Regions from separate parts of the Paraburkholderia sp. WS6 genome, predicted to be linked through region 2. Evidence: predicted binding sites of a transcription regulator. Region 2 holds the regulator's gene; each other region holds the start of a gene.

Region 1 (10,460 bases), on a different contig from region 2:
GTCGCGCTCGCCGGCCACATCATGATCTCGATTCTGATTTTGAAATGCAGGAAGCCGGTCGGCGAATTGATCCGCAGGCGCTTTGCCGCGAGCGAATCGCTCCAAATGTTCGGCAACGCGCTCGCCGATGCGTGGGCAGGGTTCGCGGCCTTCGTGGTGATGGCGCTTTGGTTCATCTGGGCGCTCGACGTGCAGAACGGCTATCGCACCCTGCTGCATCTCGGTGGCATTACGCTGGCGATTCTGGTGGGCGCGCGGGTCGTCGCGATCGTGATTTTTGGCGCCATGGCGCGGCTGTTCAATGTACAGGGCGACGCGGAGAAGTCGCTCGTGCAACAGCATGCCTACCGCTATTACCCGCTGGTGCGGCGGGTCGTCGCGTGGATCATCGGCATCGTCACCGCGCTGGCGCTGCTGCAGGTTTGGGGCGTCGACGTGGGCGAGCTGTTCCGGGCCGGCTCGATCGGTCATCGACTGGCTTCGGCGCTGGTCACGATCGGGGTCGCCGCGGTGATCGCGCTGGTGGTATGGGAAGGCGCCAACGTGTCGATCGAACGGCGGCTGGACCGCTGGACCACCAGCGGCGACCTCGTGCGCGCCGCACGTCTGCGCACCCTGCTGCCGATGTTGCGCAGCGCGCTCTTTTGCGTGATCGCGCTGGTGGTGGTGCTCACCGGCCTGAGCGAACTCGGTGTGAACATCGGGCCGCTGCTGGCCGGCGCGAGTATTTTCGGCGTGGCGCTCGGCTTCGGCTCGCAAAAGCTGGTGCAGGATTTCATCACCGGCATGTTCCTGCTGATGGAAAACGCCATGCAGGTCGGCGACTGGGTCACGCTCGCGGGCGTATCCGGTACGGTTGAATATCTGTCGATCCGCACCGTACGCTTGCGCGGCAGCGACGGTTCGCTCTTCACCGTGCCGTTCAGTTCGGTCACGACGGTGAACAACACCAACCGCGGACTCGGCAATGCGGCGGTGAAAGTGAATATCGTGTTCGGCGAGGACGTCGATCTGGCGATCGCCACGCTGAAGGAAATCGGCGCCGCGTTGCGCGAAGACGAGAAGTTCAAGGACGGCATCCTGTCCGACTTCAGCTTCTGGGGCGTGGATGGCGTGGATGGTTCCGCGGTCACGCTGGCCGGCCAGATCCAATGTCGCGACACCGCGCGCTGGGGCGTGCAGCGCGAATTCAACCGGCGCATTCTCGACCAGTTCAGCGCGCGCGGCATCGAGATCGCGAACCCGCAGCGGCATCTGCTGACGTGGGACCCTGAGAGCGTACCGGCCCAAGTCGAATCGAACGGCGCACCGGACGTTGGCCCCAACGCTGCAGCGAAAGGCGAACCGCCTTCAACAGCGCATGCCGACGCCTCGCTGAAAGCGGCGGCCGGCAAGGCCGACGCACCGGTTGAAGATCAAGTGCCGGTCGACCCTAAACCGGCCGGTGGCCCAGGAACGCCAGCAAATCCTGGTTCAACTTCTCCGCATGAGTGAAGTACAGGCCGTGGCCGGCGCCTTCGTAGACGTTCAGTGAAGCGCCTTCGATCAGCGCCGCGGTCGGTCGCCCTGTCAGCTCGAGCGGCGCAGAGGCGTCCCGGTCACCTTGCACGACTAGCGACGGCACCCGGACGCGGGCCAGCTCCGCGCGGAAATCGGTGATGGTCTGGATGCGGGCGAGTTCGAGCATGGCCTGATGCGAGGTTTGCAGCATCATGCGGATCGTCCAGTCGAGCGGCGCGCGCGACACACCCGGGCCGAAGTACGGTGCGGCATTCGCCTCGATCCAGTCGGGGAAGGAACGGCTCAGCGCGAGGCGGCCCTGCTCGAACAATGCGGCGTCGATCCCGTTGGGGTTGTCTTCGGTTTTCAGCAGATATGGCGTAGCTGCGGGCGCGATGAACGCAATCCTGGCCACGCGCTCCGAACCGTGCCGCGTCAGATATCGCACCACTTCGCCGCTCGCGATCGAATGTGCGACCAGTGTCACGTTGGTCAGATCGAGTGTGCTGAGCACGCTGTCGAGATCGTCGGCGAGCGTGTCGAAGTCGTAGCCACGCCCGGGATCGCTCGAACGGCCATGGCCGCGGCGGTCATAAGCGATGCAGCGGCAGCCGAGGCGCGACAGCGGCTCCATCTGATAGGACCACATGTCGGAATTCAGCGTCCAGCCGGACAGAAACACGAGCGGCGCGCCTTGCCCCCAATCGCGGTAGAAAAGGCGCGCGTGGTCGGCGGTGCGGATGGTGTTGGGATCGTCGGTGAGATACGGTGCGGTCGCGTTCATGGAAGCCTCCTTACCTTGGGTCGGAATCGTTGGGCCGTGCTGCCACTTTGCCTGGCGGGTGTAGGCAGGTCGATTACCTGAGAGGTAAAGAGATGGGCTTGCGAGCCAGCGACGAGGCGCTTATTGCAGCGGCTTATTGCATTGGCTTATTGCACCTGCCACCAGCGCGGCAACAAGCGCCGCACTTCCGGCCGCCGATACCGGTCATCGATCAGATGCACCACACCCTGATCCTGCTCCGTGCGAATCACGCGGCCAGCGGCCTGCACGACCTTCTGCAAGCCCGGATACAGATACATGTAGTCGTAGCCGTTGCCGAACTTCGCCTCCATCGTGCGGCGCATCTGCTCGTTGACGTCGTTCATCTGCGGCAGGCCGAGCGTCGCGATGAAGGCGCCAATCAGTTGCTGCCCGACCAGATCGATACCCTCGGAGAACGCGCCCCCTAGCACCGCGAAGCCGACGCCCTGGTTCATGGTGCGAAAGCGCGCAAGGAACGCGTCGCGCGCCGCCTCGTCCATGCCCTGTTCCTGTGCCCATACCGGCAGTTCGGGATGACGCGAGCGCATCAACCCCATCACCTGTTGCAGATACTCGAAGCTGCTCAGGAACCCGAGATAATTGCCCGGCTGCGCTGCATACTGCTTTGCGATCAGATCGACGATGGGTACGAGCGAGCGTTCGCGGTCTCGCCAGCGCGTGGATACGTTGCCGGCCACCCGCACCTGCAACTGCTCGGCGCGAAACGGTCCTTCAACGTCCAGCCAGTTCGTCTGCTCCGGCAGACCCAGCGTGTCGCGATAGAAATGATGCGGATTGAGCGTGCCTGAAAACATCACTGTGGTGCGCGCGGCCGCGTAACGCCCCGCAAGAAACGGCGCCGGGATCACGTTGCGCACGCACAGCGTGCTGCTGCTTTTGTCGCGCGGCGCGTAGCGATCCGCGGTGAGCGTGATGTCGAAAATCGAATGCTCGCCGAATTGCTCCGCCAGCGCGACGAAGTGCATGGCGTCGAAGAAAAATCGCAGCGATGCTTCGTCGATCGAAAGCGGTGCTTCGGCGAGTTGATCCGTCACCGCGCCGATCAGATTCTGTGCGGCCGAAAGCAGTTTACCGGGGACGTCGGGGTAGACCTGATACGCGTCGGTCTGGGCGCGCTTGACGGCGTTCCACTCGCGCTGAAGCCGCTCAAGCGGCTTCTTCAATGTCGCAGGCGCGGTTTTGCGGGCGAGCCGGAACGCCGCCTGATCGAGCGACGCGCTGTACATGCGCCGTGCCCGCTCGAGCAGGTTGTGCGCCTCGTCGACCAGCACGCCGACGCGCCACTGATTGATCTGCGTGAGCGCGTACAACATCGCGCTGCTGTCGTAGTAGTAGTTGTAGTCGCCGACCACCACGTCGGACCAGCGCGCCAGTTCCTGCGCGAGATAGTACGGGCAGACGTCGTGCTGGAGCGCCGCTTCGCGCACCGACACCCGGTCGAGCCGCGGGCCGGCCAACGCCGCGCTGCGGGCCGCGTCGAGCCGGTCGTAGAAGCCGCGTGCAAGCGGACAGGACTCGCCGTTGCAAGCCTTGTCGGGATGCTCGCAGGCCTTGTCGCGTGCGACCAATTCCAGGGTCCTCAGCGGCAAGCGCCCAGAAGTCAACTCGGCGCTTCGATGGAGCGTTTCGATCGCATCGAGGGCAAGCGCGCGGCCCGGCGTCTTCGCGGTCAGGAAGAACACGCGGTCGATCTGATCCGACGCACACGCCTTGAGCAGCGGAAAAATCGTCGCCAGTGTTTTGCCGATGCCGGTCGGCGCCTGCGCCATCAAGGGCTTGCCGTCACGCGCAGCGCGATACACCGACACCGCCAGCTCGCGTTGACCACTGCGGAACTGACCATGCGGAAACTGCAACGCACCGAGCGCGGCATTGCGCGCGGCGCGATGGACCTCTTCCTGCACGGCCCAATCGAGAAAGCGCTCGCATTGCGCGACGAAGAAAATCTCCAGCTCACGCGCCGTGTGTGTTTCGGTCAGCAAGGTTTCCTTCTGACTGCCGACATCGAAGTACACCAGCGCGACCGTCAACCCAGCGAGCCCGCGGGCCTGGCACAACAGGTGCCCGTACACCAGCGCCTGCGCCCAATGCAGCGTGCGGTGATTGGCGGGCATCCGTTCGAGCGCGCCACGATGGGTCTTGATCTCTTCCAGCCGGTTCGACACGGGATCGTAACCATCGGCGCGGCCACGCACGATCAAACCGCGATGCGTGCCGGTCAGCGTGACTTCGGCCTCATAGCCGCTCGCGCGCCGCCCGGCGACCGTCACATGGCCGGCCATGCCTTCCAGCGAGGTGGGCGCGGGTGTGAAGCGCAGATCCAGATCGCCGCGCCGCGCGGTGAATTCGCACATCGCCCGGACGGCGACCACGTAGGTCATGGGGTGATCTCCGTCACGACTTCCGACGCGACGATCTCTTCATCGGCCCATCGCACGTCGAGCACGCGCACCGGCATGCCGTGCTGCGCGCAGTACGCGAGCCAGCGGATCTGGTTGTCCTGCAAGCGGTCGCCGGGCCCCTTTACTTCGATCAACTCATAACGGCGCTCGGCCGGCCAGAACCGAATCAGGTCCGGCAGGCCCGAGCGGTTGCCGCGGATATCACGCAGCAAACGCTCGAACCATAGTTTCAGATGCGCGGCAGGCAGGCAGTCGAGCGCCAATTCGACCAGTTCCGGCGTCAGCAAGCCCCAGAATACGAACGGCGATTGCAGACCCGCCTTGCTTTGCAGATGCCGCAGAATCGTCTCGCGATAGGCACTGCTGTCGAGTTGCGCAAGACACGCGGCGAATTGCGCGGCGCGGCGCGCATGAAAATCCGGCGCATGCAGATCGGCCGGCCCGCGCCGGAATGGATGGAAAAACGCGCCGGGCAGCGCCGCGAACACCGGTTCCCAGCACAGCAAGCCAAACAGCGAGTTGATCAGCGCGTTTTCGACGTAATGAACCGGCGCCGCGTCGCAAGTCAAATGGTCGCGTGCAACGTATTCGACCGGTTGCGACGCGTCCGGCCTCGGCAGCACCAGTGTGCTGCGCTCGACCGGCCGGGCGGCAGGCACACGCGCCACCCGCTCGCCGCGCTTGCGCTGCAAACGCGGCAACATGCGCTCGACGCGCTGCGCCTCCTCTTCGCTTTCAGGTTTGGCCGCGGCTTGCGAAGCGAGGGCGAAGGCTTCGTCGAATCGCTCGCTGCGTTCCAGCACACGCAAGCGCCGATGGCGCGCGCCGGGCCATGCGCAACGCTCATAGACCGCGAGCGCGGCGGCCCAGTTCTGCTGACGCTCGCAATGTTGGCCGATACGAAACAGCAGTTTCGCGCGACGCGTTTCGAGCCAGGGATTCGAGGTTTCGATGGCGGCAATTGCGGCGACGAGTTCGTCGATCGCCTCTGACTCCGCGTCACCCGTGGGCAGCCATTCGAGCGCTTCGCGGCACGCATGTAACGCAAGATAGACGTCGACGTCCGCGCGTTGCTGGAATGCGCGCGACGACGGCGCGAATGCAACCTTCTCGTACTGGAACACGCCGAGATCGGCAAGCACGAACTCCGACCAGTCCTGCTGCAAATTGCCGAAGAACATCAGGCGCAGACGCTCGCAAAGGGGCGCGATGGCGACGTGGAAGACGCGGTCGGTGGTCTGGCCGTGCCATGTGGACAACGGATGCGCGGCGGTGCCTCGTCCGTCACATTCGCCCTCGCCCTCGCCTTCGCCTTCGTAAAACGGCCGCAGCGTTTCCAGCAGATCGGGTTTGCGCAAGCCTTTCGCGCCAGGAATCAACGCGATGGCGTCCGCAAAGATCAGCAGCAACTCCGGGCGCGTGGTGAGCGCGAACAGATCGTCGAGCGTCAGGCCCGGTTCAGTGTCGACCCAACCCAGCACTGCCAGGGGCGCAACCGCCTGCAAAGGACAACCAATCTCGTCGTAAGAAAGACGGCTGGAGCGGAACAACGTGCCCTTGCGCATCAGCATGCGAACCAGCAACGCGCGCGAGGGCTGCGGCAAGGCGGCGAAATCGCGCAGGAAGCCGTGTTCGTGCGCGTCCAGCAGATCGTCGTAACGCTCGGCGAGCCACGCCAGCGCACGCTCGAAGTTCAGCAGGTAATAGGGGACATCAGAACGGAGGTCTGACGGAGCATCTGTCGCCACGGGGTTTTCATGAAACCTGTATGTTTATACAGTGATGATATCAAAATCCGTGGGAGAGACGGCTGACAATGCGGCAAGGGGCTAGACTCCTTGCGGTGCCGCCACCCACGTGCCAGCCTAGCCCGCGCCCGCCGCGTAGAAGCTCGCCAGGTCCCGCTTGAGCGCATGCAACGCGGCATCGTCGAGATAGATCATGTGCCCGGTTGGGTAGTAGGCGATGCGCACGTTGGCGCGCAGCGGCGCATCGATGCCCAGATGCGCGAGCGCGTACTCGGTCGCATAGAACGGCGTGGCGAGGTCGAAATAGCCGTTCAGCGACATCACGCGCAGGTGCGGATTCTGCCGCATCGCTTCGGCGAGATCGCCCGCCGCATACGGCACGGACAAGTGTTCCCCCCACCACTCACGGTGTTTCCAGTCCCACTGCGTCAACGCGTCGTCGTTGAAGACGCGATAGCGGTCGGCAGGCGTGAAGTGCAGGTCCTCCGCAAAATGCTGATGAAGCGCGGCGTCGAAAGCGCTCGCCACACTGCTCACCGATGCGTCGTAATCGGGACGCTCGGACACGCCGTCGTACTCGAGTCCTTTAAAGCGTGCATCGAAACGGCCAATGCTGCGCGATTGATCGCGCAGCAATTGATTGCGAAAACGCGAGGGATAGAGACGCAGGCGGCTTCGCTTCACGTAATCGACGTCGAGCCCGGTGAACTGCGCGACGCGTGCGGCGATTTCGTCGCGCTGCGCGTCGGGCAACGCGTCGCCCTGCGCGAGCGCTTGCGCATAAGGCCCGCGGGCGAACGCGCGGGCCTCGTCGAGGAAGGCCGGCAGACTGGCCGGCTTTGGCACGATCTTGTCGTGGTACCACGCGATGGCCGCGAAGCTCGGCAAGTAGCTCTCGCTCTTGAAATCGAAGCCGGGTGAAAACGCCGAGGAATCGAGCACCGACGACATCAGGATCACGCCATTCAACGCGATATTGTTTTGCCCCAGTTGATACGCGAGCATCGCGGCGCGCGCGGTGCCATACGATTCGCCGAGCAGGTACTTCGGCGAATTCCAGCGCTGGTTCACCGTCAGATAGCGGTCGATGAATTGCGAGAACGCGTCAAGGTCCTTGTCGACACCCCAGAAGTCCTTCCCCGTGCCATGGCCGACAACCCTCGACAGGCCTGCGCCGACGGCATCGATAAAGACCAGATCGGTGGTATCGAGCAGGCTATCGGGGTTGTCGTCCAGCACATACGGCGCGGGCGGCGTGCTCGCGGGACTCGCCGTGCGCACCCGCTTCGGTCCGAACGAGCCGATCAGCAGGAACACGCTGCCCGCACCCGGTCCGCCGTTGAAAAGGAACGTGACGGGACGTGTCGAGGGCGCCTTGGTCGCGACGGTGTAGGCGGTATAGAAGACGCTCGCATTGGCCTGCCCGGTTTTGTCACGCAGCAGCAGGTTGCCCGCCGTCGCGGTGTAGTCGATCTTGCGGCCGCCGAGCCGGATCGAATGCTGCGTCACGGCAGCGCTTTCCGGCGGTACAGGGATCGGCGAGGTCTCGGGTTTGACAGCGTGCGGCGGGTTGTCCTGCGTATCGTTCTGAGCGGCCGCGGAAACCCGTGGCGGATGGCCGGTACGAGATGGATTTGCGCGCGGCTCCTTGACTGGCTGGCCGTTCGCATCGACGGTCTGGCCGGCAGTCTCTGCCTGAGCGCCAGGCGCGCCGGGCACGCTTACCGAGCTAGCCGGCGCGGTGGCTGATTCCGTGTCGGCTGCCGCAGTGGCTGAGTCGTCCAGTTCGGCCGCCGCGCACATCTGACTGAACGTGGCGACGATGGCAAGAACCAGCGCCATCGCCACCAGCGCGGCCGCCATGGATCCTGCCATCAGTGATCGGCGCAACGAGAGGTAGAAGCGAATGGCCATGGGGTATCCGGCTGCGAGTCGATAGGCGTCGATGTCCCGATTGTCCAGCTTAAGACGAATCAGGCGACTGATTCTTGACGCAAGCATCGAAGCCGTCAATCGAAAACGGGCTCTAACGCGCGTCCCTCCCAAGCCGCATCGTTTCCTTGGGGAAAACGAAAGTAATACGAAATACTTAAGAAAGCCGCTCCGCTATCGCGGCGCCACGAGGACTTCGTCTGACGTTCGCGGCTTGGGCGGCTTTCCCTGTTCACAGCCTACGCCTTCATACGCACCGGCAATCCGCCGACGAACGCAGCAATCCGTTCGCACGCGTCGATCAGGCTTGCCTCGTCGACCACGAAACCCAGCCGCACGAAGCCATTCGCGGTCTCGCCGAAGGCGCTGGCGTCAAGCAGCGACACGCCTTGTGCGCGAAACAGTTGCCAGGTGAAATCGACCGTATCGAGGCCCGTGCCGCTGACGTCGACCATCATGAACATGCCGGCTTCGGGCAACAGGCAACGCAGGCCCGGCACGCGGTGCAAGCGCTCGAACACGACGTCGCGGCGACGCCGGTAAATCTCGCGCATCTCGGCGACGATCGGCGCCTTGTTCTGCAGGGCCGTCAATGCAGCCTGCTGGATGAAGCCGGGCAAGCCATACAACATCGCCAGCGCGAGCCGCCCCATATGCTCGATCAGCGTGGCAGGCCCGATCGCCCAGCCCACACGCCAACCCGCCATTGCATGCGATTTCGAAAGACTGCCGAGCGTCACCGTGCGTTCCGCCATGCCCGGCAATGCGGCGATGCTCACGTGCTCGCGCTCGAACGTGAGATCCGCATAGACCTCATCGGAGAGCACCCACAGATCGTGCTCGCACGCGATCTGCGCGATGCGTTCCAGATCGGCGCGCGGCATCACCACGCCGGTCGGGTTACAGGGGGTCGCGAAGAAAATGGCCTGGGTGCGCGGCGTGACGGCCGCTTCGAGCGCGTCGCAGTCGAGGTGAAACGCCCGAGCCGGATCGACCGGCACCGGCACGAGCGTGGCGCCCGCGGCGCGCACGCAGGCTTCGTATGTGAGGTACATCGGCTCGGGGACGATCACTTCGTCACCCGCTTCCAGCAGACACAGCGAAGTCGCGAACACGCCGTTCTGCGCCCCCGCCGTCAGGATCACGTTGGCCGCGCTCACGGCGCAACCGGTGGTGCGCGCATGGTCTTCGGCAATCGCCGCGCGCACCGGCTCACGCCCGGACACGGCGCTGTAATGCGTATCGCCGCCACGCAATGCTTCAATGGCGCGCCCGACGATCGGCGCGGGGGTCGCAAAGTCGGGGTCGCCGACGCTCAGCACGATCACGTCTTCGCCATTGGCGAGCGCCTGTTGAGCGACACGATGGATTTCCCACGCCGACGTACGCCTGCCCTGCAAACGCTCAACCAGATTCGAATACTTCATGGAACACACCCCGTTTCGACTTGAGCCGCCAATGTAATGGGGCGCGTGCGAAACGTCCAGATACGAAAAAGCGCCACGCGAGTACTGAGTCTCGTGTGGCGCTTCGCTGAAGCCCTGGCCCCAAAGGGCAATGCGTTTAAACCTGGCGGCGCAATTCCGCCGGCGGCACTTTCATCAAGTGACGATATTTCGCCACGGTGCGCCGCGCCACCAGCACGCCCTGATCCGCGAGCATCCTGGCGAGTGTCACATCCGACAGCGGATCGTGCGTGTTCTCCGCGGCGATCATTTCCTTGAGCAGCGCACGGACGGCCGCGGCCGAACAGGTGCCGCCGCTTTCCGTGCCGAGTTCACGCGGGAAGAAGTGCTTGAACTCGAAAATGCCGCGCGGCGTGGCCATATATTTGTTGCCGGTCGCACGCGAGATGGTGGACTCGTGCAGACCGAGCTCCTCGGCCACATCGCGCAGCACCATCGGCCTGAGCGCGATTTCACCGTACTGGAAGAAGGCTCGTTGATGCGCGACGATGCATTCGGCCACGCGTTGAATCGTATCGAAGCGCTGCTGCGCATTGCGGATCAACCAGCGCGCTTCCTGCAATTGCTGCGCGAGCGGCGAGCGGCT
Region 2 (10,460 bases):
ATTGCGAGCTTTCGCCAGACCAGATAGTTGCGGCGCCACACCGCAATCCAGTTGACGGCGTTGGCAGGGAAAGCGGCGAAGGTTTCCTGCTTCGGCGGTGTCTCGCCGTGCGGTTCGTAAGTGCGTGCGTCCATTGCGTGTCTCTTGCCGTGTCGTTATAGCTGTAGAGGATTGCGGGCTGAGCCGATGTCGATACGCGTCAGTCCTGCATCTCGCGCCCGGTCAGACGCAGGAACACATCTTCCAGATTCGCCGGGCGATGCAGGTAGCGCAGATCGGCGCGCTGCTTGAGCCGGGCATGCACGGGCTGGGCGTCGTTCACATAGCAGAAGAGCGTCTCGCCACTGATCTCGGTGCGCTCGACAAGCGGCGCCAGTTCGTCGCGCAACGCAACCGGATCGGGTCCGAAGATTTCGATCACATCACAGCCAATCTCCGATGCGATCAATGCACGCGGCGCGCCTTCGGCGATCTTGCGGCCTTCCTCGATCACGCAGAGGCGGTGGCACAGCCGTTCGGCCTCTTCCATAAAGTGCGTGGTCAGCAGAATGGTCTTGCCGCGTGCGAGCAGCGAGCGCAGCCGTTCCCAGATCAGGTGGCGCGCTTGTGGATCGAGGCCGGTGGTCGGCTCGTCCATGATCAGCACGTCGGGATCGTTGACGAGCGCGCGAGCCAGCGTCAGGCGCCGTTTCATGCCGCCCGACAGTTCGCTCACACGTGCATCCGCCTTGCTTTCGAGACGCGCGAACTCGAGCAGCGACGGCACCATCTCGCGGCATTGCGCGGCGCTCAGACCGAAGTAGCGGCCGAATACCAGCAGGTTTTCGCGGACCGTGAAATCGGGATCGAGATTGTCGAACTGCGGTACGACGCCGACACGCGCCCGGGCCACGCGCGCGCGGCCGGGAATCGGCTCGCCGCACAGGCGGATCGTGCCGGCATCCGGTGCGGCGATGCCGAGCAGCATGCGCAACGTGGTGGTCTTGCCTGCGCCGTTCGGGCCGAGCAGGCCGAAACATTCGCCGGCGTTGACATGAAACGACAGTCCGTCGACGACCGTCTTTTCGCCGTAGCTTTTTTTAACCTGGTGGAATTCAATGGCGGCTTCAGACATGGATCGATCGAGGCTCCGCGAAAAGACGCAAATGGCCGGTAAGGCCGCTCATTCTATGGCATCGGTAGTGAGGTGTTGATCGTCACTGGATGCGCCGGACGGCGTTTCTTGCGCTGCGGCAAAGGCTCGTGGGTGACTCAAACCCAGCCCAAACCCGCCACAAATCCAGCGCGCACCGGTTTAGGGCGCACTTAGCGTTTTCCATCCCTTGCAACCTGAATTGCGGCGCACCATGATTCATTCAGACCGCGTTCCTCGCGGATGGGAGAAAAATCATGGCGAGCTACCAGAAAATCCTGCTGTGCTACGACGGCTCGCGCGAAGGCCGCAAAGCGTTACGTTGCGGCGCCGACCTGGCGTTGGATCTGAAGGCGGAAACGCACCTACTATCAGTGGTTGACATGCGCTCGAGCATTGCGCAAAGCGCGGGCCTGCTGACTGATGTGGCCTGCGGCAGCTTCGAAAAAACAGCCCGCGACATCCTGCAGGAAGGGGTGGACTGGCTCACCGAACGCGGCGTGACCGCGCAAGGACATTTTGCGTTTGGCCATCCGATCGACGAGATCGCCAATCTTGCTAACGAATTGCATGTCGACCTCGTGGTGGTCGGCCATCGTTGCCGCACCGGGCTATCACGATGGTGGATGGGCGCGGGCAATACCCCGCTGCTCGATCGGGTCTCATGCAGCATTCTGGTGGCGTGCTCTTCCGCGCAGGAGCAGCAGCAAGCGGCGGCGGCCTGACGCACGGCGGGGCGAAGCGCGTGGACTGGATTGAATGAGTTGAATGAGCCACGTGGCCGAACGGTCGCCGCGTTCGCGGCGATCGCTTCGGCCAAACCGTGATTCGCTCATACGCTCAAGTCGATAACGAGCGCCGGGCGATCACTCGTTCAGATTGACCGCCGCCAGCTTCCATGTGAACAAACCTTCGCGCCGCAAAATCGCCGAGTAACGCGCGTCACCAGCGCCATGCTGATAGCTGACGACGAACTCGTTAAGGCCGCGATAGCCCGCCGTGGTTTGCGGCGGTTGGGGTGGCGTGGTGCTGTTCCCGTTGTTACCTGTAGCAGGGTGCGCTGGTTCCTGTGCAGGAGCCGTTGCGGCCGGCGGATTGTCGGTGCCAGCCGGAACAGGAGGGCGCTCGCCCGGGTTGCCGCGCGGTGGCATGCCGTTCAGCAATGCCGCGACGCCGTCGGGTGTTGCATAAGCGTCGACCAGCGGGCCGATCAAGGCCACGCCGATCATCGCGCCAATCGCCGCGAACGGATTGCCGTTGCCTTGCACGTCGAGCCGACGCGTCAACAAGCCGGTGACTTGCTGCTTCAGGCTCTCGCGCAACGCGGGAAAGTCGACGTATTCATTGACGGTTTGCGCATCACGCGCATCCGCTGCGCGTTTGAGCTTATTCAGCGCCATGTAAGGCGACGCGTAACTGAACCCCAACGCGGCAATCACCACAATCACAATCAAGGTGACGATCAGTGGCCGGGCGGCATTGCGTTTCGTGCGTGTTGAAACTGCCATTGAGTGGGACTCTCCATCAGGTGTGATCTAACGTGGACCGCGGCCACGCAAAAACGATCCCAGGCGATGCGATATCCGAAAAGGCGCGGGCGGGTGAACGACCGTACGCCGGGTTTCGCGCGTAGTAAAGCCGCAATGGAATGCGGTGCACGCGCAGTGCGGTTTATGACTCGAACACCGCGCCGTGCACGTTGGCCTCATCTGCGATGCAACGATCGATCATGCGGCACACCGCGTCTACCGTGCCGACCATGATCAGCCGCGACGGCCCGTGATACACGCGCACCGGTGCGCGGCGCGCGGGTTCAGCCGTATTCAGCCCCGAGTTCAACGACACGCGAGCAAAAGCCGGCAACGAGGACGGCAAGCCCGGTACGCCGACGGGTGCATCAAACAGCGATGGAGTACTGGCGGAGGACGCCTCGATCAGCGAACACGGCACCAGCTTGCGCAGATGACGCAAACGACCAAACTGGCGAAAAGGCAGCAGGCGGGCAAGGCGTTCCATGAGTCTCTCCAGGCGATTCAACGTTGGGGCAGCTTTGGGTTGGCTAACACGTGGGCAGTTAGAACTCGCCCGGGCGGATCAGCCCGACGGCGATGCCCTCGAGCGCAAACTCCGCGCTGCCGGTTTCAACGAAGATGTTGTCGTAATCGGGGTTCTCGGCGATCAGCTCGATGCCGTTCGGCCGGCGCTTCAGGCGCTTGACCGTCACATCGTCGCCAAGCCGCGCGATGATGATCTGGCCATCTTTAGCTTCGCTTTTCTTCTGCACCGCGAGCAGGTCGCCGTCGAAGATGCCCGCGTCGCGCATGGACAGCCCACGCACCTTCAGCAGGTAGTCCGGCTTGCTCGAGAACAGCGCCGGGTCGCACGCATAGTGCTGCGAGATATGTTCCTGCGCGAGGATCGGGCTACCCGCGGCAACCCGGCCGATCAGCGGCAACGACAGTTGCATGATGCTGGCGTGCGGCAGCGTGAACTGGTACGGCGAATCTTCCGATCCGCCCAGCAGGCGAATACCACGCGATGCGCCGGCCGCCAGTTCGATCACGCCCTTGCGGGCGAGGGCGCGCAGATGTTCTTCTGCCGAGTTGGCCGAGCTGAAACCCAGCTCGGCGGCGATCTCCGCGCGGGTGGGCGGAAAGCCGGTGCGTTCGATGGCCCGGCGGATCAGATCGAAAACCTGCTGCTGTCGTGCGGTGAGTTTGGTCATGGCGCCACTGTATGTATGAACAGGTGCCTGTATTTTTATACAGTATTCCGCGCAATTCAAGCTTTACTTTAAGTTCGTGTCCTGGGGTGGCGTTCCAGCGTCGTAAATGGACGCTTCAACACCCGTTTTCGTGCCGCAACGCCTTATCCGGCCGTCATTACCACTTTTGCGTATTAAAGAATGAAGAAACATTATTTTTAATGATGAAAGCTCTTCGATAGACTGCCCTTCGAGTTGGCGCTCATGTGCACGTGACCGCGACGTAGAACAACACCACACGCTGTTTCAGCGGACCACAACGCGGAGAAAGTTGGCATGAACCATCAAGGCACGGGGCTGGCAGGCAAGACCAGAAAACTTATCGCGGCGCTCGCATTCGGCGCAGTCGGTACGATCGCCGCGGTCGGCGTCACGGCGCAGGCACATGCAGCCGACACGACGCTGCTGAACGTGTCGTACGACCCGACCCGCGAGCTGTACCAGGATGTCAACCAGGCATTCGGCAAGGAATGGAAGGCGAAAACGGGCGAGACGATCACCTTCAAGCAGTCGCACGGCGGCTCGGGTGCGCAAGCCCGCTCGGTGCTGGACGGTTTGCAGGCGGACGTCGTGACGCTGGCGCTTGCCTATGACATCGACGCGCTGGCTAACAAAGGTTTGCTCGACAAGGGCTGGCAAAAGCGTTTGCCGGACAACGCCTCGCCGTACACGTCGACGATCGTGTTTCTGGTGCGCAAGGGCAACCCGAAGCACATCAAGGATTGGGACGATCTGATCAAGCCGGGTGTGTCGATCGTCACGCCGAATCCGAAGACCTCGGGTGGCGCGCGCTGGAACTACCTGGCCGCGTGGGCCTATGCTGAACATCAGCCGGGTGGCAACGACCAGAAGGCGAAGGAGTTCGTCGGCAAGCTCTATAAGAATGCCGGCGTGCTGGATTCGGGCGCGCGTGGCGCGACCACCAGCTTCGTGCAACGCGGTATCGGCGACGTGCTGATTGCGTGGGAAAACGAAGCGTTCCTGTCGCTGAAGGAGTTCGGTCCGGACAAGTTTGAAATCGTGGTGCCGTCGGTGAGCATTCTGGCTGAACCGCCGGTTGCGGTGGTGGACAAGGTGGTCGACAAGCACGGCACGCGCAAAGTGGCGGAAGCGTATCTGAACTTCCTGTACAGCGAGGAAGGTCAGGAAATCGCGGCGAAGAACTTCTACCGTCCGCGTTCGAACAAGGTGCCGGCCGAGCTGACCTCGAAATTTCCGAAGCTGAAGTTGTACACGGTGGACGATTCGTTCGGCGGCTGGGCGAACGCGCAGAAGACCCACTTTGCCGACGGCGGCGTGTTCGATTCGATCTACTCGCCGCAGTAACGGGTAGTCAGCCAGACGAGATGCGCAGTTAGACGCCGCAGTTGAACGCGTAGTCACACTTCGCCAGAAAGCGTGCCGGCGAGGCGCGCTTTTTGGCCAGCCAGGCGGCCGAAAAAAGAGCCGCCGGCCTCAACCCTGAAAGAGTACTGAGCATGACGACGTTGACCTTCCGAAAACCGAGCGCCTTGCCCGGTTTTGGCCTGACACTCGGCATCACGGTGGCTTATCTGAGCCTCGTGGTGCTGATTCCACTTGCGGCGACCTTTCTCAAGACCGCGACGCTCGACTGGCCTCAGTTCGTGCGCGCGGTGAGCTCGCCGCGCGTGCTCGCGTCGTATCGCCTGACGTTTTTCTCTGCGCTCGGTGGCGCGCTGATCAACGCGGTGTTTGGCTTTCTGGTTGCGTGGGTGCTGGTGCGTTATACCTTCCCGTTCAAGCGTATCGTCGACGCGGTGGTCGATCTGCCGTTTGCTTTGCCGACCTCTGTGGCCGGTATATCGCTTGCGGCGGTGTATGCGGGCAACGGCTGGATCGGACAGTTTCTCGAGCCGCTCGGCATCAAGATCGCTTTCACGCCGGCCGGCGTGCTGATCGCGCTGACCTTTATCGGTTTGCCGTTCGTCGTACGAACCGTGCAGCCGGTGCTCGAAGAGTTCGAGCGCGAACAGGAAGAGGCGGCTGCGTGCCTCGGCGCGTCGCGTTGGCTGACGTTTCGGCGCGTGGTGCTGCCTGCGGTGTTCCCGGCCTTGCTCACGGGTTTCGCGCTGGCGTTCGCGCGGGCGCTCGGCGAATACGGCTCGGTGATTTTCATCGCCGGTAACGTGCCGATGAAATCGGAAATCACGTCGCTGCTGATCATTACCAAGCTCGAACAATACGATTACGCCGGCGCCACCGCGATTGCGGTCGTAATGCTGGTGGTGTCGTTCCTGATGCTGTTGTTGATCAATACGCTGCAGTGGTATCTGCAGCGCCGGACGGGACGTGGCGGCGCGGGCCCGGCGCCTGCCGCAGCGAGTGTGGCGGCGATCGGTGTCGGTGTCGGCGGAGGTGTGCAATGAGCCGCAACTCCCTGAATAGCGCGGATGCCACGACTGTTGCCGTGGCGCCGCGCGCGCCGCTCAATATCGCACGCCGGCCCGATCCGGTTACCGAACCACCCGTCGTGCGCTGGATTCTGACGGGCATCGCGTTGCTGTTTCTCGCGTTGTTTCTCGTCGTGCCGCTCGTCGCCGTGTTCTATCAGGCCTTGAGCAAGGGCATCGGCTTCTATCTGGAATCGCTGGCCGATCCGGATGCGTTGTCGGCCATCAAGCTCACCGTGATCACGGCCGCGATCGCTGTGCCGCTGAATCTTGTGTTCGGCCTCGCGGCGTCATGGTGTATCGCCAAGTTCGAGTTCCGTGGCAAGGCATTGCTGACCACGTTGATCGATCTGCCGTTCTCGGTTTCGCCGGTGATCTCCGGTTTGATCTACGTGCTGATGTTCGGCGCGCAGGGCTGGTTCGGCCCGTGGCTGCAGGACCATAACGTGCAGATCATCTTCGCGGTGCCGGGCATCGTGCTGGCGACGATCTTCGTCACATTCCCGTTCGTCGCGCGTGAATTGATTCCGCTGATGCAGGCGCAAGGCAACGACGAAGAAGAGGCCGCGCATGTACTCGGCGCATCGGGCTGGCAGATCTTTCGGCGCGTCACGCTGCCGAACGTGAAATGGGGTCTGCTGTACGGCGTGATCCTGTGTAACGCGCGGGCGATGGGTGAGTTCGGCGCGGTGTCGGTGGTGTCCGGCCACATTCGCGGCCAGACCGACACGATGCCGCTGCACGTCGAAATTCTCTATAACGAATACAACTTCTCGGCGGCGTTTGCCGTGGCGTCGGTGCTGGCCTTGCTCGCACTCGTAACGCTCGGCCTGAAGCTGCTCGCCGAGCGCCATATGTCGGCGGAACTGTCGGCTGCGCGTGATGTGCCGGCGTATGCAGGGCCGGTCACGCCGCCGTCCGCGTCACAATCCGTCAATGCAACGCATGCACCGCATCAACACGCGCTCAAGCAAGGAGAGCTGTAATGGGTATCACCGTTCGTAACCTGCAAAAGCGCTTCGGCGATTTCGTCGCGCTCGACAACGTTTCGCTCGATTTTCCGCCGGGCGAGCTGGTTGCGCTGCTCGGGCCGTCGGGTTGTGGCAAGACCACCTTGCTGCGTGTGATTGCGGGCCTCGAATACGCGGATGCCGGCCAGGTCGTGCTGCAAGGCCAGGACGTGGCGACGGTCGGCGCGCGCGAGCGTGAAGTCGGCTTCGTGTTCCAGCATTACGCGCTGTTCCGTCATATGACGGTGTTCGAGAACGTGGCGTTCGGCTTGCGTGTGAAACCCCGCAAGGAGCGGCCTTCGGAAGCGGTGATTCGCGAGAAGGTGCATGAACTGCTGAAGCTCGTGCAACTCGACTGGCTCGCGCAACGTTACCCGTCGGAATTGTCGGGTGGTCAGCGCCAGCGGATTGCGTTGGCGCGTGCGCTCGCTGTCGAACCGAAGGTCCTGCTGCTCGACGAGCCGTTTGGCGCGCTTGATGCGAAGGTGCGCAAGGAATTGCGTAGCTGGCTGCGTCGTTTGCATGACGATCTGCATATCTCGACGATCTTTGTCACGCACGATCAGGAAGAAGCGCTTGAAGTGGCAGACCGTATTGTCGTGTTGAATCGTGGGCATGTGGAGCAGGTGGGCAGTCCGCAGGACGTGTACGACCATCCGCAAACCTCGTTCGTCTACGAGTTTCTCGGCGCGGCGAACCGTCTGCATGGCAACGTGGATGCGAGCGGCTTCGTGGTCGACGGCGCGGCGTTGCCGGTCGCGATCACGGCCGGTTTCAGCGGACCGGCGTTCGCCTATGTACGTCCGCACGATCTGCAGTTGTATCCGCAAGCATCCGGCCATCGCGAAGGCATTGTGGTCGACGTGCGGCGCGTGGTGACGCTCGGCGGCTCGGTGCGTGTGGAACTGGCGGGCCGCGAAGGCAATGTGCTCGAGGCTGAACTCGATCGCGAATCGTGGCGCGATCTGCAACTGTCGATCGGCGACGGCGTGACGGCTGTGCCGCGCGCGCTGCGCGTATTTCCGGCGCAATAGGCGGCGCCACGAGCAGCAACACAGGCAGCGCAACAACACTCGGCGTTTCAATCAAACTCTAATAACTCAACTCTGGCTCAACCGGAGACATACAGATGAACTTTCAGCAATTGCGCTTTGTGCGCGAGGCCGTGCGTCAGAACATGAATCTGACTGAGGTGGCGAACGTGTTGTACACGTCGCAGTCGGGCGTATCGAAGCAGATCAAGGATCTGGAAGACGAACTCGGCGTCGATATTTTCATCCGGCGCGGCAAGCGTCTGACGGGCCTCACCGAGCCGGGCAAGGCGGTGCATCAGTTGATCGAGCGGATGTTGCTCGATGCGGAGAATCTGCGCCGCGTCGCGCGTCAGTATGCCGATCAGGACAGCGGCCACCTCGTCGTGGCGACGACTCACACGCAGGCGCGTTACGCGCTGCCGAAGGTGATTCGGCAATTTACCGAGGTGTTCCCGAAGGTGCATCTGGCGTTGCGCCAGGGCAGCCCGCAACAGATTGCGCAGATGATCATCAACGGCGAAGCGGACATCGGCATTTCGACGGAAGCGCTCGACCGCTTTCCCGATATCGTCACGTTCCCGTGCTATTCGTGGCATCACGTCGTGGTGGTGCCGAAGGGGCATCCGCTGGTTGGCCGCGAGAATCTGACGCTCGACGAGATTGCCGAATTCCCGATCGTCACGTACGACCAGGACTTCACGGGCCGCTCGCACATCGACCAGGCGTTCGCGAAAGCGGGTGCGTTGCCCGACGTCGTGTTGACCGCCATCGATGCCGACGTGATCAAGACTTACGTCGAACTCGGCATGGGTATCGGCGTGGTTGCCGCGATGGCCTACGATCCGAAGCGCGACACGGAACTGGTCGCGCTGGATACGCAGCATCTGTTCGAAGCGAGCACGACGCGGGTTGGCTTGCGCAAGGGCGCGTTCCTGCGCGCGTATGCGTACCGGCTGATCGAAATGTTCGCGCCGCAGTTGAATGAAGCGGAAATCGCCGCACAGTTGCGCGAAGCGGTTTGAGGGATGCGCCGGATCGTCACGGTTCGGCGCAGGGCACGAACGGCGCCGCGTGAATTCATGGCGCCGCCAGTGCGAACTTCATGCGGGTTGCGGCTGGCCTTGATGTAAGGGCTGCGCAAACTCGTGGCGCAAAGAGCGCGCCGGCCTCATCCAGCTCCGAAACGAACGGGTATCCGTTTTTTCACGCATGGCGGCGCGTGGCGCATCGCTTACAATCGCCGCCATGAACACTTTGACTTCTTCCTCCACCACGCCTTCAGACGAAGGCGCCACGCCGCTGCTGCCACGCATCGCCGTGCTGGCGACCGGCGGCACGATCGCCGGCGCGGCCGCGGACGCGACCAACACATCGGGCTATCAGGCCGGTGTGGTCGGCGTCGAGCAGTTGCTGGCCGTGGTGCCGGCCTTGTCCACGGTGGCGCGCATCGCGCCCGAGCAGATTGCCAGCGTCGACAGTAAAGACATGGAAATGTCGCTGTGGACCACGCTCGCACAACGCATCAACACGCTGCTCGCCGACGATGACGTCGACGGCGTGGTGGTCACACATGGCACCGATACGCTCGAAGAAACCGCCTATCTGCTGCATCTGACGATCAAGTCGGATAAGCCGGTCGTGCTGACCGCCGCCATGCGCCCGGCGTCGGCGCTGTCCGCCGATGGTCCGCTGAATCTGCTGAACGCCGTGACGGTCGCGGCGCACGTGGGTTCGCGCGGGCAGGGCGTGCTGGTGGCGTTCAACAACAAGATCCACAGCGCACGCGACGTGATCAAGACGAGCACGTATGCGGTCGATGCCTTCCAGTCTCCGGATATCGGCGCGCTCGGCTGGGTGCAGGACGGTCGCGTCGAATTCCAGCGCAGCGCGGTGCGTCCGCATACGCTCGCGACCGAATTCGTGATCGGCGCGAAGTGGCCGCATGTGGAGATCGTCGCGAGTTACGCGGGCGTCTCGCGTATTGCTGTGGACGCATTGGTCGCCGCTGGTGTGCGCGGTATCGTCGTGGCGGGCACGGGTAACGGCTCGATTCACGCTTCGGTGCAGCAGGCGCTGGCCGATGCCGCTTCGCAAGGCGTCGTGGTGGTG
Region 3 (8,445 bases), on a different contig from region 2:
TTCGAGGTTGTCAAGCCTGGCATTGTAGAGTCCGGGATATTTCTTGTCGTAGAACGCAGGCTTGCCAGCCGGGCGACAGTGATATCGCATCGGCTTGATGACGCGCTTGCCGTCTTCCATGACCATCACCGGAGCATAGTTACCGGGGAAAATTCGCGAGTCGCGGTCTTTCAGTTCGGTGCGACGGAGATCGTCGAGCCCGCGCAGCGCCGACTCGATCTTGCTGGTTGCGATCCGTTTGCTTTCGGTGGCCGCCTTCGTCGTCTTGCCCTGAAGTGTGCGTTCCGCGTCGGCGAGTCGCGCGCGCTGCTTGAACAGTTCCTGCTCCAGCCTGGTTGCCTGATCGCCGTTGAACCGGTCGATCGCCTCCCTGATCCGACGTTCCTCGTCGGTCTGGGGCACTGAGAACGCGGCGTCCATCGCCTTTGGAATCTTGATGTTGCTGCCCTCGGCGCGTTCCCAGTACAGCTGTGCGAACTCGCGAATGCTCATGTGTGCGCCAAACATCCGGACGTACTTGCGGTAGTCCGCCTGGATCTGGGCTGAATAGCACATGGTCACTCTCCTTGAAGGATTGGGCGTCAATATGGTACGCCGGTTCCTAATGGAAGTTTCGCGTCGACGTGATGAGCGAGCCGAGCAGATGGGACGCGTCAACCAGCCGGTGCGCGACGAGATGACGAACCTCACCCTCGCGCTGCCAGACGCCGTACACGGCAAGAAGTGACGCGCCGAGCGCTTCGCGCCGCTGCTTTTCCAGCAGGGACGGCCAGATGATGACGTTGACCTGCCCGGTCTCATCTTCCAGGGTGATGAACATCACCCCCTTCGCCGTGCCGGGGCGTTGCCGGACCGTCACGATGCCGCAGGCACGCGCGAGCTGTCCGTTCCGGAAGCCCGCCAGTGTCGACGCCGGCAGCCATCGCTGGGCGAGCAGGCGAGGGCGCAGCAGTTCCAGCGGGTGCCGGCCGAGCGTCAGGCCCAGGGTCCGGTAATCACTGACGATCTGCTGGCCTTCTGTCATCGGCGCGAGGACCGGCGTCGCGTCGTCATTGGTGGCCCCGCGCAGCAGATCCCGGTCGGGTACCGCAGCCACCGCCTGCCAGAGTGCCGCGCGCCGGTCGCCGGCGAGCGGGCGAAGTGCGTCGGCCGCCGCGAGCGCCTGCAGATCCTTGCGATCGAGCTGCGCGCGTCGCGCGAGGTCTGATACGTCGGCGAACGATCGGACCGCGCGCGCGAGCTCGATGCGCGCGGCGGCTTCTTCCTTCAGGCCGCGCACCAGCGACATGCCGAGGCGCACCGGCGCGCGCGTCGAGTCGCCCTTGACCGTCGAATCCCAGTTGCTGAGCGTCACGTCGACGGGCAGCACTTTCACACCATGGCGCCTGGCATCCTGCACGAGCTGTGACGGCGAATAGAAACCCATCGGCTGGCTGTTGAGCATTGCGACGAGAAACGCGACCGGTTCATGCTGCTTCAGCCATGCACTCGCGTAGACCAGCAGCGCGAAGCTTGCCGCGTGACTTTCCGGAAAGCCGTACTCGCCGAACCCCTGGATCTGCGCAAAGATGGCTTCGGCAAACTCGCGGTCGTAGCCGCGCTCGAGCATCCCGTTCACGATGCGATCGTAGTAGGCGTCGAGTCCACCCTTGCGGCGCCATGCGGCCATCGCGCGCCGCAGCTGGTCGGCCTCGCCGGCGGTGAATCCGGCCGCGAGCATCGCGACCTGCATCACCTGTTCCTGAAAGATCGGCACGCCGAGCGTGCGCGAAAGCGCCTGCTCCATCTGCGGGCTCGGATAGGTGACGGGCTCCAGTCCCTGCCGCCGGCGCAGGTAGGGATGCACCATGCCGCCTTGCACCGGGCCCGGGCGCACGATTGCCACCTCGATCACGAGATCGTAGAAGCTGCGCGGCTGCAGGCGGGGCAGCATGCTCATCTGCGCGCGCGACTCGATCTGGAATACGCCAACGGTATCGGCGCGACAGATCATCCCGTAGGTGTCGGGATCTTCGGCAGGAATGTCCTGCAGCTCGAACGGCTCGCCGCGCTTTTCTGAAATGATGTCGAGGGCGCGGCGGATGGCTGACAGCATGCCGAGTGCGAGCACGTCGATCTTCAGCAGGCCAAGCGCCTCGATATCGTCCTTGTCCCACTGGATGATCGAGCGGTCGGCCATCGCAGCGTTCTCGATCGGCACCAGCCTCGACAGCTTGCCGCGGCTGATCACGAAGCCGCCGCTGTGCTGCGATAGATGTCGCGGAAAACCCACCAGCAGTGCGGCGAATGTCGCCCACTGCACGATCAGCGGCGACGCGGGATCGAGCCCGGCTTCGGCGAAACGGTTCAGCAGATCGCCGCTCGAATCGAACCACTGATGGGCCTTCGCGACGCGAACAACGATCGCCGGATCCACACCGAGCGCCTTGCCCGATTCGCGCAGCGCGCTGCGCGGGCGGTAAGTTGTCACCGCAGCCGTCAATGCTGCGCGATCGCGCCCGTACTTGCGATAGATGTACTGCACGACTTCCTCGCGGCGCTGATGCTCGAAGTCCACATCGATATCAGGCGGCTCGCCGCGCTCTTTCGAGATGAACCGCTCGAACAGCATCGTGGAGCGCGCGGGATCCACTTCGGTCACACCCAGGGCGAAGCACACGGCCGAGTTGGCCGCCGACCCGCGCCCCTGGCAAAGGATGCCCTCGCTGCGCGCGAACCGGACGATGTCGTAGACCGTCAGAAAGTACGGCTCGTAGCGCAGATCCCCGATCAGCGCGAGTTCGTGTTCGATCTGCAGTTGCACCTGATGGGGGACGCCTTCCGGCCAGCGGCGATGCGCGCCAATGTAGGTTTCCTGCCGCAGGTAGCTTGTCGGCGTATGGCCGACCGGCACCAGCTCGTCGGGATACTCATAGCGCAGCTCGTCGAGCGAAAACGTGCACAGGTGCGCGATCCGCAGCGTCTCCTCAAGCATGCGCTGCGGGTACAGGTTGGCGAGTCGCAGGCGTGATCGCAGATGCTGCTCTGCGTTGGGCGCGAGATCATAGCCGCACTCGGCGACCGGTTTGCCAATCCGGATCGCAGTGAGGACATCCTGCAGCGGTTTGCGCGAGCGCACATGCATGACAGGTGCGCCGGTCGCCGCAACGGGAATGCCGTGGCGCGCAGCGACGTGTTCGACGGTACCTCGGTGGATGTCATCCATTGCACGCGCGTGCAATGTCAGTGCAACCCACGCGCGATCGCCGAAGGTCTGGGCGAACCACTCGATCTGCGTATCCAGCCTCTCTTCGTCGGCCGGGTAGTCCGGTGACAGGATCGCGATGCAGTCCGGCAGTCCCCGCAGGTGCCCGAAGGGCTTCTCGGGGTGCGCGAGATCCAGGGGGGCAATCCGGTAGCTGCCTTTGTGTGCGCGCATGCGGCCGAGCGTGATCAGCTCGGACAGGTTGCCGTAGCCTTCGCGTGTCATCGCCAGCGCGGTGAATGACAGGGCAGGCGTGCCGTCGGCGTTGGTCAGATGGAAGTGTGACCCGACGATGAACGGCAGACCGGCCTTCTTCGCCTCGACGTGGGCACGCACAACGCCGGCCAGCGAGCATTCATCCGTGATGGCCAGTGCGGCATAGCCCAGTTGCGCTGCACGTGCAGCGAGATCTTCGGCGTGGGATGCGCCGTGCAGAAAGGAGAAGTTGGACGCGCACTGAAGCTCCGCATAGTCGGGCAGTGCGCCGTAGGTCGGCGCCATGGACGATCACCCGAACAGGCCGTGCAGGAACCAGCGCGGCTCGCGATCGTCGCGCGCGCCCGTGCGTTCACGGAACACCCAGTAGTGCACCGCATCGCCGGATTCGGCGACAAAGTAATCCCGCGTCACCAGGTGTCCGTCCTGCCAGCCGCCCTCGATACGTTCGGCCGGCGACACCATACGCAGCGGGGTGCCGTAGAACGGACGGTGGCCGCGCATGATGAGCTGCACGGGACTGTCGAGCAGCCACGTCGGCCGCGGAAGGCTGGACGATGGCGGCAGGGACCTGACGGTCTCACCGATGGGTATCCAGCGCGCGGCGACCTCGGGGCGGTGGTCGGCGACGGGCGCCGCCCGAGTGACATTCTGGGCGCCGAGCCGGGCGACGAGCAGTTCCATCAGGCGCGCATGATCCTGTGGCGACCCGCCAGGCTCAGGAAACAGCGATTCGCTGGGTGCGTCCGCTTCGCGCACGTCCTTCGCGTCGAGACGAACGGCGATGACCGGCGCGGCCAGTTCGACGCGGCCCAGCCGTTCTTTCAGAAGACGCACGAGGTGGTCCTCGCGCGACGTCGGTTCCGCAAGGGCAACTTCGATTGCTGTCGGCGGCACCGCCGCGCGGCCGCGCTCGTGCTCGAGCTCAAGCACAAGCCGCGCGATTGCATGCTGTCGGGCCGACAGCCAGCCGGTCATCTGCAGGATCAGGCGCCGCGCCGCGAACAGCACGGCCTCTGCGTGCTCGATCCGGTCGGGCAGTTCGAGCCGCGCACTGAAGGCGGGAGGCATCTCGAGCCATTCATACACTTCCGGTGCCGCGCCCGTCGCGCGATCGAGCGCATCCAGCAGCGCCGTGCCGCAGCGTTTCTTGAGGCCTGCGCGGGGCAGGCGCCGGACGTCATCCACCGTTTCGCATCCCAGGCCGTCGAACCATTCGGCGTAGGGGCGCGCTGGCGGCACGGCAGGTAACGGCACGCGATGCAGTGCGCGGTCGACGGATCGCAACGTGAGGGCAATGCCACCCGAGGACCGGGCGAAGAGCCACGCGGCCTGCCCTGTTGGCGCAACAGCAAGCGTTGCCGTTACGCCGAACGCGATCACCGTTTCGCGCGCAAGTCGGCGCAGCGGGCGAATACCGCCAAAGAGCCGCAGGCTCGCCGATACGTCGGCAAGTACGACGGCTTCTTCAGCCAGCACCACGTGGGGGGTGAACTGCAGCAGGGCGAACGCCACGCCGCGAACAAGCTCTGCTTCACGGGTGAGATCACGCTCCCGGATAACCGCGTCGGGCGCGAGCGTCAGCACGCCACCGCGGCGCATGCCGGCCACGATCCCGGCGGAATGCGCCGCGCGGTCGAGCGCGACAACGCGGTCCTTCTCCAGCACGACAAACCCGGCCTCATTGCGTGGCGTCGACCAGCGCGGGAGAAACGACTCGAGGGCGAGGTGCGGCAGATGTACGCCGATCCAGAGTTGCATATCGGCTCAACAGGGCAGGTGAAGGTACGAGAGGAACAAAAACGGGTTCGTCGCGCTGTGGTCCGCGGCGCTTGACGAACGTCACTTCAATGCCGCCTTTCGTCGCGCGCAGCGCAAGCCGCAGCGGCGCCGGCGACGTCGCCTGGGCGGCCGCGAGCGGGCGAAACAGGAACAGCAGGGTGTCCGAAGCCTGCGCGGCCAGATGCAGGCGCCGGAGCGCTTCCTGCCGCACTTCGGCCTGCCAGAAGAGCAGGGCGCCGCAGGTACCGGCACGCAGGATCTGCTCGGCGGCCCACAGCGCATCAGCCGTGCGTGGTGCGCGCAACACGCAGGCCTGTCCTGCGGGAACGCCCAGCCACGCCAGTCCGGCGGGTTGTAGCCGATGCGGCGGCTGCAGCAGGAGCAACGGGCGGGATCCGACGGTCGCCAGTGCTGGCTGCAGCAGACGCAGTTCACCGCAGCCCGGCTGCGGCACGAGCAGCTCTGTAAGCGCACCGGCGGGCCAGCCGCCGCCCGCCAGTTCGGCGGCCAGCGCAGTGTGACCGCACGACACCACCCGGTCGAAGCCGGCGGCCAGCTGCGACGCGCGCCACAAGGCGGGGTGGATGTCTTCGGGGTGACGCGGCAGAGCGCTCATGGGGCAATAGCACTGTATGGATATACAGTGTCTAGTGTAGCGCTTATCCCGCGAAAATGTAAAAGGGGAAGTCAGGAGGCTGCGGACGGGGGCTTTTCGTCGCCCCGTCGGCGACCCGGTCGAGGGCCTGCCCAGCCAGCACGCCATCCATGGCGGACTCGTGTGCCTCTTATCCGAACTCACGATGACGCGAGTACGGCAGGAGTAGCTGTTCCTAGATGACAGTGTGGAAAATGCAATCGTCACTTGCCCGAACTGCCACCGCGAGGCGCACTTTGGAGCGCCTCAGCAAGTGCCGCTCGCATCGACGTTTCCTTAAAAGCATTCCCAAGCAGACACAGGATAGCAGCCGATACTGATTTTTCTTGCCTTTCTATCTGTCGTTTACTATCGTTATGAATCAAATGGTGACTGACATGACAGAATACGACGGATGGCTCTCTCTTGAAGAGACTGCGACCTACTTGGGAATGGGTAAGACCGCGCTGTATGCGATGGCGCGCGAGGGCCGCATCCCGGCGCGGAAGATCGGCAAGAAATGGATCTTTGAGAAAATCGGGCTCGATCAGTGGGTGCGCACCGCTCGGCCCCTGCAGTCGTTCTTCCTTGACGCTGATTTCACAATCGACGGAAACGACCACCTCCGCGACCCGCAACGCGAGGGCTATTTGCGCACCTATGAGTTCTTCCGGGCCGGAAAGAATAAGGCGATCCTTCAAATTCCAGTCGGATGCGGCAAGACCGGCCTAGCGTCTCTGCTGCCATTTGGACTCTCCGCAGGCAGAGTCATTGTTATCGCGCCCAATCTCACCATCAAGGACGGGCTTTACGAAGCGATGGACGTCACCAACCGCCAGAAATGCTTTTGGCGGAAAGCGGGCGTGTTGAGCGCTGACCAGATGTTGTCTGGGCCGATGGCCTGCACGCTTGATAGCGGCAACATTTCGATCGCGACAAAGTCCCACATCGTCATCACGAATGTCCATCAGCTCGCAACCAACGTTGATAAGTGGTTGACTCAATTTCCCGATGACTTTTTCGACATGATCATCGTGGACGAAGCGCACCACAGTGCGGCGGCTAGTTGGCAGAAAGTCATAGAGCGCTTTCCAAACGCAAAGGTCATCCTGCTCACGGCGACCCCATTTAGAAGCGATCGCCAGGAACTCGATGGCGAACTGGTGTTTCGGTATCCGTTCCGAAACGCTACTCTGAAAGGCTATATCAAGCGCCTAAAGGCAAGCTACGTCGCTCCCTCGACCATTGAGCTCGGTTTTTCGGATGCCGGCGGCCGAACGTACACCTTGGAAGAAGTGCTGAAGCTCAAGGAGGAAGAATGGTTCAGCCGCGGCGTGGCGCTCGCCAGGCTTTGCAACAAACACATCGTCGATAGCAGTCTGCAGAAGCTTGAGGAGCTTCGGCAAAGCGGGACGCAGCACCAACTCATCGCTGTTGCATGCTCCATTAACCACGCGCGAGAAATCCGTTCGCTATATCAAGAGCGCGGCTTCAACGCTGACGTTATCCATAGCAAGCAGACGGAGGATGAGCAGGCCGCCATTCTTGCGGCTCTACGCAACGGGTCGCTCGATTGCATCATCCAGGTGCAGATGCTGGGCGAGGGATTCGATCACCCCAAGTTGAGCGTTGCAGCGATTTTCCGCCCGTTCCGGTCGTTGGCTCCATACATCCAATTTGTCGGGCGCATCATGCGGGTCGTTGTGCAGAACGATCCGAGCCATCCCGACAATGTCGGCCATATAGTCACCCATCTGGGGATGAATCTGGACGAACGCCTGAAGGAATTCAAGCAGTTCGAGAACGATGACCAAGCCTTTTGGGACAAGGTCATTGGGGGCGACGAACCGGAAGTGCCTCAAGGGGTGCTCGACGGTGCCGCGCGGCTCCGTGCCGGCGATCAGGTCGTGGTGCATGGAGAAATTGTCGATTCTTTGTGGGAGGAAGATTTCACGTCAGTCGAGGACACGCAGATCGTGGCCGATCTCCGCGAACGTTTGAAGCTCCTCGGCCTCGACGACAGCAAAGCTGAGGAAATGGTTCGGCTCGCGCAGCAGTCTCCCTTACGCAAGAATTCACCCACCGAACCCTTCATGGTTCAGCCGCAGCGAGAGTGGGAAGAGGCCAGGAAACGGATGCAGGAGCAGGCCAAGCGCCTCGCGAATGTATTGCTGAACCACGTTGAGCTCAAGCAGACCGGCAACGAAATGGTCTACAAATACAAATCCCTGAAGCTCACTGGGAGGAACAACTACATCTGCGCGTTGATGATGGTGAACAAGGAAATGGAGAAGCGCCTCGGCAAAGAGAGGCAACAGGCCACAACGGAGGAATTCCGCTCCGTCCTCGATAATCTGGATGATCTGCTGCAAGTGCTTGTAAGGCGTGTTCGCAAAGCAAAGGCGGAATATGACAAAATCGACTCCTAAAGGGCGTACACCTTCGCTAATTGGAGGAACCAACGGCCGCCCCAAACGGGTCCCCGTCAAGCGCCTCAGCGAATGCTATCGCTGCCACGATGATCTCGTCGCGGGAACGACCTGTATCGAAATTCCAAAGCTTGGTTCGG

What was found. Region 2 encodes LexA, which represses DNA repair genes until DNA is damaged. Its sites were predicted from a motif close to ACTGTATNNNNATACAGT; they were not measured.
Region 1: M0D64_RS17035 (VRR-NUC domain-containing protein) is a predicted target of LexA. The motif match lies at 6,492-6,509, and genes of this name have one in related genera.
Region 3: imuA (translesion DNA synthesis-associated protein ImuA) is a predicted target of LexA. The motif match lies at 5,870-5,887, and genes of this name have one in related genera.

Annotation. Positions count from the first base shown of each region.
Region 1 is NZ_JALQCK010000012.1:152,307-162,766, forward strand. Features, by position in the region: gene M0D64_RS17020 (mechanosensitive ion channel family protein) at 1-1,494, shown strand, start outside; gene M0D64_RS17025 (alpha/beta fold hydrolase) at 1,433-2,284, opposite strand; gene M0D64_RS17030 (ATP-dependent DNA helicase) at 2,431-4,707, opposite strand; gene M0D64_RS17035 (VRR-NUC domain-containing protein) at 4,704-6,476, opposite strand; gene M0D64_RS17040 (S10 family peptidase) at 6,594-8,390, opposite strand; gene M0D64_RS17045 (pyridoxal phosphate-dependent aminotransferase) at 8,648-9,835, opposite strand; gene M0D64_RS17050 (RNA polymerase factor sigma-54) at 9,972-10,460, opposite strand, start outside.
Region 2 is NZ_JALQCK010000063.1:27,331-37,790, reverse strand. Features, by position in the region: gene M0D64_RS41660 (ABC transporter permease) at 1-134, opposite strand, end outside; gene nodI (nodulation factor ABC transporter ATP-binding protein NodI) at 200-1,114, opposite strand; gene M0D64_RS41650 (universal stress protein) at 1,390-1,857, shown strand; gene M0D64_RS41645 (DUF2939 domain-containing protein) at 1,999-2,640, opposite strand; gene M0D64_RS41640 (hypothetical protein) at 2,804-3,148, opposite strand; gene lexA (transcriptional repressor LexA) at 3,207-3,857, opposite strand; gene M0D64_RS41630 (sulfate ABC transporter substrate-binding protein) at 4,173-5,222, shown strand; gene cysT (sulfate ABC transporter permease subunit CysT) at 5,375-6,283, shown strand; gene cysW (sulfate ABC transporter permease subunit CysW) at 6,280-7,293, shown strand; gene M0D64_RS41615 (sulfate/molybdate ABC transporter ATP-binding protein) at 7,293-8,351, shown strand; gene M0D64_RS41610 (CysB family HTH-type transcriptional regulator) at 8,447-9,373, shown strand; gene M0D64_RS41605 (asparaginase) at 9,597-10,460, shown strand, end outside.
Region 3 is NZ_JALQCK010000062.1:605-9,049, reverse strand. Features, by position in the region: gene M0D64_RS41300 (SOS response-associated peptidase family protein) at 1-555, opposite strand, end outside; gene M0D64_RS41295 (error-prone DNA polymerase) at 602-3,745, opposite strand; gene M0D64_RS41290 (DNA polymerase Y family protein) at 3,752-5,221, opposite strand; gene imuA (translesion DNA synthesis-associated protein ImuA) at 5,142-5,858, opposite strand; gene M0D64_RS41280 (DEAD/DEAH box helicase) at 6,275-8,305, shown strand.